2 regions of the Nocardioides houyundeii genome follow, and region 2 is predicted to be linked to the other one. Evidence: riboswitches for the same ligand, from Rfam matches in the RefSeq annotation. Region 2 holds a riboswitch; the other holds the start of a gene.
What was found. Region 2 has a riboswitch for cyclic di-AMP ahead of C0R66_RS07150 (C40 family peptidase). Riboswitches for the same ligand answer to the same signal wherever they lie in the genome.

Region 1 (3,463 bases), 340 kb from region 2:
CGGACCCACCACGTCCGGCAGCTGGCTGTAGAAGAACGCCGCCAGCCGGGTGGTCCCGCCCTCGACGAGCTCCTCGACCACCATGTCGGCCTTGCTCAGGCCCAGCTGGGGCGCCGCGCTGGAGGTGTTGTCGATCTTGGTGACCAGCACCGGCAGGTTCTTGGCCGTGGACTTGCCCTCGGCCGCCGTCAGCCCGGTGAGCGGCCAGGTCTGCGGCGCCGCGGGCGACTCGGTGGAGTCAGCCGCCGGGGGGCTGCCCTCCGGCGTCTCCTCGTCGCCCCCTCCCCCGCAACCGGCGAGGAGCAGGGCTGCGCTGAGGAAGGCGGTGGCCAGCGGGAGGGTGCGACGCACGGTGGGCTCCGATCGGGAGGAACGAGTGACTCGGGAGAAAGTGTGCGGGCGCACCGACCCCTTCGGGGTCAGGCGCGCCCGCACAATTGTCCATCTCTTCTGTTCGGATTGCGCCGAGGGGTGAGACTCAGGCGGCGCGCACCGTGCCGGCGAACCAGCTGCTGGTCCACGGCACCGAGACACCCACCGGGGTGCCCGGACGGGAGGAGTGCACCATCAGCGGGACACCGCCACGGCCGCGGCCGATGAAGATGCCGACGTGGTAGACGCGGCCGCCGTTGGCGAAGAACATCAGGTCGCCAGGACGCATCGCACCCTTGGCGATACGGCGGGTGTGGCCGGCCTGGGCACCGGAGGTGCGGGGCATCCGCGGGAAGCCGGCGCGCTTGTAGGCGAACTGGACCAGCCCAGAGCAGTCGAACGCGTTCGGGCCGGTGGCGCCGTAGACGTAGCGGTCGCCGCGCTGGGCCAGGGCGATGCCCTTGGCCCGGCCGACCTTGCTGAGCACGGCCCTGCGGGCCCGGACCCGGGCCTTGCGGGCCTGGATGCGCTTGGTGGCCCTGGCGGCCTTGCGGGCCTGGATGCGCTTGGTCGCCTTCGCGGCCTTGCGGGCCTGGATGCGCTTGGTGGCCTTCGCGGCCTTGCGGGCCTGAACGGTCTTGGCCGAGTCGGTGTGATCGGAGACCAGACGGATGTCGGACGCGGGAGCGGCCTGGGCCGTGGTGGTCGTGCTGGTGCCGGTGAGTCCGAGGCCGAGAACCAGACCGACGGAGAGGGTGCCGAGCATGAGTGAGCGGACGATCGTGTGAAGCGTGCGAGGGGTCGCAGACATGGAGATGTGTTCCTTTCCCACGCCTGTGAGGTGAGCTGTCGGGTTGGAGCTGGAAAGTGCTCCGCCACCCATTGGGTGACTTCACCCCGAGCCGAGCGCGCGCAGCGCTCGGCGTGGAACCTGTGGGTCCCCCACTCCTGCCCGACTTCTGATGAGTCTGGAGCTGCTCCCGGACGGGCAGGACTCGGCGTACCCGGGGCAGTGTCTATTTTTTGAGGTCGGTAGTCCGACTGAAAAAAGGTACACACGCGGTGGGTGCAAAAGTAAAGACGGGGAGACCACGCCACGCTCAGGGCGTGACTGAGGTCTCCCCGTCCGGGAGGTTTAACGGGGTCAGCTGACGAGCTTGGCGCCCCCATCGACGTACAGCGTCTGACCGGTGATGTACGACGCCTCGTCGCTGCACAGGAACGCGACGGCGGCTGCGATGTCCTCGGGGAAGCCGACCCTCTTGACCGGGTTGTTCTCGGCGTTGAGACGTCGGAACTCCTCGACGTCCAGACCCAGCCGCGCGGCGGTGGCGTCGGTCATCTCGGTGGCGATGAAGCCGGGGGCGACCGCGTTGGCGTTGATGCCGAAGGGGCCGAGCTCGATGCCCAGGGTGCGGGTGAAGCCCTGCACGCCCATCTTCGCGGCGGAGTAGTTGGCCTGCCCCCGGTTGCCCAGTGCGGATACGCTGGAGAGGTTCACGATCTTGCCGTACTTCTGGGCGACGAAGTGCTTCTGCGCGGCCTTGGTCATCAGGAACGCACCCTTGAGGTGGACGTTCATCACCAGGTCCCAGTCCTGCTCGGTCATCTTGAACAGCAGGTTGTCGCGGGTGATCCCGGCGTTGTTGACCAGGATGTGCACTCCGCCCAGGTCGGCCACGATGCGCTCGAAGGCGGCCTCGACCGAGGCGGCGTCGGTGACGTCGCAGCCGATGCCGATGGCCCGGACCTCGCCGGTCGAGGAGGTGAGTCGGGCGGCGGCCTCGGACGCCGCGGCCTCGTCGAGGTCGATGATCGCGACGCTGGCCCCCTCCTCGGCGAAGCGCTGGGCGGTGCCGAAGCCGATGCCGCGCGCGGCTCCGGTGATGACTGCGACTCGACCGTCGAAACGACCCATGTCAGGGATCCTCCTCTGCTGCCTGCACAGGGTCGGTCCCTGCGCCGAGGTCACTCTAGGTGCTGAGCCGCGCTCTGGCTCCGGGCGGCTCGCACAACGCCCGTTCAGCCCAGGGCTGACCTGATCCGCTCGCCGTACGCCGCCCGCTCGGCGTCGTCGGCGTACGTCGTACGGGGCCAGAAGAAGCCGCGCAGCCCGTCACCCTTGGTGCGCGGCACCACGTGCAGGTGCAGGTGCGGCACCGACTGGCTCACGGTGTTGTTCATCGCCACGAACGAGCCCTGGGCGCCGAGCCCGGAGACCATGGCGCTCGCCAGCCGCTGCGCGACCTCCAGGAAACCGTCCCGCAGGGGGCGGGCAGGTCGGGCAGCGTGACCACGTGCTGGCGGGGCACCAGGAGGACGTGGCCCTTGAAGACCGGCCGGGTGTCGAGGAAGGCGACGAGCTCCGCGTCGGAGTGCACCACCTCCGCCGGTGCGGCCCCCGAGGCGATGGTGCAGAACAGGCAGTCCATGGCGGCACCCTAGCCAGGAGTGACATTGACGTGCTGCGGGCCGCCCGGGCGGGCTCGACGGGCGGGGCGTCAGCCGGGCAGCCGCAGCTCCAGCTCCAGCCACCGGGCCAGGTCCGCCAGCTCCTCGCGCACCCCGTCGGCGACCTCGGGCGTGAGCGGCTCGTCCTGGTGGATCGCTCGGACCCGCAGCTCGCCCGCCTTGCGCTCGGCCCGGGCGTCGACCTTGCCGACCAGCCGGTCGCCGTACAGGACCGGGAGGGCGAAGTAGCCCCATCGGCGCTTGGCCTCGGGCTTGTACATCTCCAGCTGGTAGTCGAACTCGAAGATCTGCGCCAGGCGCTCCCGGTCGTGCACCAACCGGTCGAACGGCGACAGCAGCGCGGCGCGTCCCGAGAAGGGCCGGTCCAGCAGCGCCGGGTCGACCCGCCACTCCCCCGCGACTCCCTCGACCAGCGCCGGCTCCCCGGCGTCCTGGACGTCGGAGGCCTCCACCCCGCTGAAGGGGCCCTTCGGGCGGGCGATGCCCAGGGCGCCCAGGCGTAGGGCGTTGCGCGCCCGTCGCGCCTCGAGCGGCGGCAGCACTGGGACGTCGGCGTGCACCCGGTGCGCCAGGTCCCAGACCCGTTCCTTGCCCAGACGCCCCGCCACGGCGACCTCGC
Region 2 (3,463 bases):
CACGAGCTGGGCGCTGGGAAGGTGGTGAGGACGGCTCCCGGCCGCGGCACCGTTGATGAAGATGTGGACCGGCGTCCGGGGGCCGCGCCCCTCCCCCGCCGGCGACACGACGCCGGCCGTGCCCTCCGGGACGGGTTCCTGGGCCCCGAGAGCGGCAGCGAGGCCGCGCCCCGTGGCGGGCACCTCGACCACGGCTTTCCCCCGCCACTGCGGGAGCACCGCCTCCAGCTGGGCCAGGGCACGCCGTGCCAGGACAGCCTCGCGGCGTGCGGCCCGTGGCGAGTCCTGGGCCAGCACCAGCACTCTGGCGGAGCGCTCGACGTGCAGGCGGGAGGTGAGCCACAGCGGGGCAGGGGCGCCGCCGGAGGCGTCGATGCCTGCGATCGCGATCCGGCCCCTTCCGGGACTAGCCGCACCGAGACCTTCGAGACGGAGGGGGCGGGGTCGTAGCCGGCGAGCTGCCACCTCACCTCGGCCACCACCGTGCGCGCTCCGCCGGGCGCTGCCTCCCCGTCCTGGCGCAGGTAGCGCACCTCGAACCCACCGATCCCGAGTGCGCGCGCGTTGCGCACGACGTGGCGCAGCTGCTGGCGCGCGCCGGCATCTGCACCCAGACCAGTCGCGGCCGCCTCGTCCCGGTTCACGACGGCGGCGCGGAAGGCGTGGAGGAGACTCGCGAGGGCCGCAGGCGAGGCGGACGCGACCACGATCCGATCCGGTCCGGCGTGCGGCGGTGTCGGGACGCGTGCCTGCACGGTCCAGCGGACCGCTCCGCCCAGGACCAGCAGGAACACCAGGAGCAGGATCATCTGCCGCCCGGACCCCAGGCGACGCTTCGGGGTGAGGTCAGCCAGGACGGACGGCACCGACGTAGGGCATCGAGAAGACCCCTGCCACGCGGACGCCGCTCGACGGGTTGGCCGCGTGCACGATCATGCCGTTGCCGATGTACATGCCCACGTGGCTGATGGGTGAGTAGTAGAAGACCAGGTCCCCGGGCTGCAGGTCGTTCTGGGAGACGCGGGCGCCCGAGCCGAACTGGGCGCTGGAGGAGTGCGGGAGGCCTACTCCGGCCTGGCCCCACGCCATCATGGTCAGACCCGAGCAGTCGTAGGCGTTGGGGCCGACTGCGCCGTACACGTAGGCGTCTCCGACCTGAGCCATGGCCGCCTTGACCGCAGCGGCGGCACGACCTGAAGCGGGGACGCTCTCGGGCAGCCGGGTGAAGTCCCCCCGGGATGCGGACAGGAGTCGCTCGCGCTCCTTGTCCTCGAGCTTGCCGAGCAGGCTCTTGGCCTCGGACAGCTTGGCCTCGACCTCGGCCTTCTCCTCCGCGAGCGCCTTGGTGGTCTCCGCGATCTCGGTCTTGCGCTCGGCCGTCGCGTCCTGGCGGATGTCCAGCGCGTCGACCTCGGTCGAGAAGGAGTCGAAGAGGTCGTTCTGCAGGTCGTTGAACGCCGACATGGTGGACAGCTGGCCCAGGAACGCACCCGGGTCCTCCGAGACGACGACCTGGCCGACGGTGGAGACGCTCTCGCCCTGGTACTGGCGGACGATCGACTCCTGGACCTGCTCACGCACGACCGCGAGGCGGGAGTTCTGCCGCTTCTCGTCAGCCTTGAGGGAGCCGAGCTGGTCGCTCAGTGCCTCGAGCTCGAGCCGGGCGTCGTTGTAGCGCTCCTGCGCCTGCTCGGCCTGGTGGTACAGGCGGTCGACACGGCCGCGCACGTCGCTGATGTCGGGCTCTGCCTGGACGGGGCTCGCCACGACGAAACCTGTCGAGACGAGGGCCACGCACGCGATGGTCGTCCTGCCGATTCGCTTCCGGTCGCGAGTCACGAGCGGGCAGTCTCCCTACTTGTCGTACGTCTACCGGGTGAGCTGACGGATTCGGGCACGACATGCCCTACCCCGACTCCTCGGGCCAGCAGCCCGCCTTGTCGACGATTCACCCCAGAGTTGTGGTTCCCCGGCTCCCGCACACCCGGAGGCGCTGACGGGACTCAACGCGACCCACGCGCGAATCGACGATCCACTTCCACGCGAGTCTGGGGTCAGGCTAGTGGGCTGGACGGGACCAGGACAACTTGCGCCCGAGAAAGGTGTGAATTCAGGCGGACTCGATGATCGGACCCCCCGGGACGGGATGCACCATCCGCAGCGGCGGCACGAGTCCGCCGGCCGCCAGGACGTCCAGGGCGTCGCGCGCATCGTCCTCCAGCGTGAGCTCGGGGGGTGGTCCCAGCAGCACGGTCACCACACAGTCGTGGCACGCCAGGCCCCGCACCACACAGGTGTCACAGTCGATTCTCGTCGTCATGTCAGCGACTCAAGCAGCGAGCGCCGACAGTCCCGCCGCGCGCAGGGCCAGACGGCGTGTCGGCGCGTCCCGACCGGGACGATCAGCCCCCGCTCTGTCGGTCCTGGACACCGGTCGCCACCACGTTGCGGTCCACCAGCTCGACGGCGTCCCTACGGCCGCACCACCGGCAGGTGATGCTCTCGACGTCCTCGGCCCTGAGCTCGGACTCCTCCACGACGTGCTCGCCCGCGAGGTCGAAGTGCCAGAACTCGGTGGTGCGTCGGGTGCGGGTGACGTCGAAGCGGGTCAGGTTGCCGCACGCGCCACAGCGCAACCGGGTGGTGGGGCCGGGCAGCTCAAGGTTCACCGCGCGCTCCTGGCATGGGATCGGACCTGGGCGGACCAACCCTAGTGCGCGCGGGCGCGTGATGACTGTCGGTGCTCGCGTCTAACGTCACCGGACATGAGCACCGCCCAGCAGACCGCGTCGACCCGGTGGGAGTCCCAGCGCAGCTTCGACGAGCTGGGGCGCCCACTGCGCGACCTCACGTTCACCGTCGTCGACCTCGAGACCACAGGTGGCTCGGCAGCAGGCGGCTCGATGATCACCGAGATCGGAGCCGTGAAGGTCAGGGGCGGCGAGGTCCTCGGCGAGTTCCAGACGCTGGTCAACCCGCGCGCCGAGATACCCGCGTTCATCGCCGTCCTCACCGGCATCACCAACTCGATGGTCGCCGACTCCCCGTCGATCGAGTCGGCACTGCCCGCGTTCCTGGAGTTCGCTGCAGGCAGCGTGCTGGTCGCCCACAACGCGCCGTTCGACGTCGGTTTCCTCCAGCACTTCGCCAAGCAGCAGGGGCGGCCCTGGCCGCGGTTCGAGGTCGTCGACACCGCCAAGCTCGCCCGCCGGGTGGTCACCCGGGACGAGACGCCCAACTGCAAGCTGTCCAGCCTCGCCACCCTCTTCGGCTCCACCACCACGCCCAACCACCGGGCCCTGTCGGACGCCCGAGCCACGGTGGACGTCCTGCACGGCCTCGTCGAGCGTCTCGGCGGCCTGGGGGTGCACACCCTCGAGGAGCTCCAGACGTTCAGCTCCAAGGTGACCAGTGCCCAACGCCGCAAACGACACCTCGCGGAGTCGCTGCCGCACGCGCCCGG

Region 1: another riboswitch for cyclic di-AMP. It lies ahead of C0R66_RS05445 (C40 family peptidase); the one in region 2 lies ahead of C0R66_RS07150 (C40 family peptidase).

Annotation. Positions count from the first base shown of each region.
Region 1 covers NZ_CP025581.1:1,128,196-1,131,658, reverse strand. Annotated here, with positions in the region: gene C0R66_RS05450 (DUF3048 domain-containing protein) at 1-351, opposite strand, end outside; gene C0R66_RS05445 (C40 family peptidase) at 479-1,183, opposite strand; cyclic di-AMP (ydaO/yuaA leader) riboswitch at 1,189-1,347, opposite strand; gene C0R66_RS05440 (SDR family NAD(P)-dependent oxidoreductase) at 1,517-2,290, opposite strand; gene C0R66_RS20070 (HIT family protein) at 2,395-2,595, opposite strand; gene C0R66_RS20065 (HIT family protein) at 2,553-2,804, opposite strand; gene C0R66_RS05430 (DNA glycosylase AlkZ-like family protein) at 2,874-3,463, opposite strand, start outside.
Region 2 covers NZ_CP025581.1:1,467,787-1,471,249, reverse strand. Annotated here, with positions in the region: gene C0R66_RS07155 (hypothetical protein) at 1-297, opposite strand, end outside; gene C0R66_RS07150 (C40 family peptidase) at 847-1,767, opposite strand; cyclic di-AMP (ydaO/yuaA leader) riboswitch at 1,851-2,009, opposite strand; gene C0R66_RS07145 (hypothetical protein) at 2,111-2,320, opposite strand; gene C0R66_RS07140 (hypothetical protein) at 2,403-2,669, opposite strand; gene C0R66_RS07135 (DEDD exonuclease domain-containing protein) at 2,766-3,463, shown strand, end outside.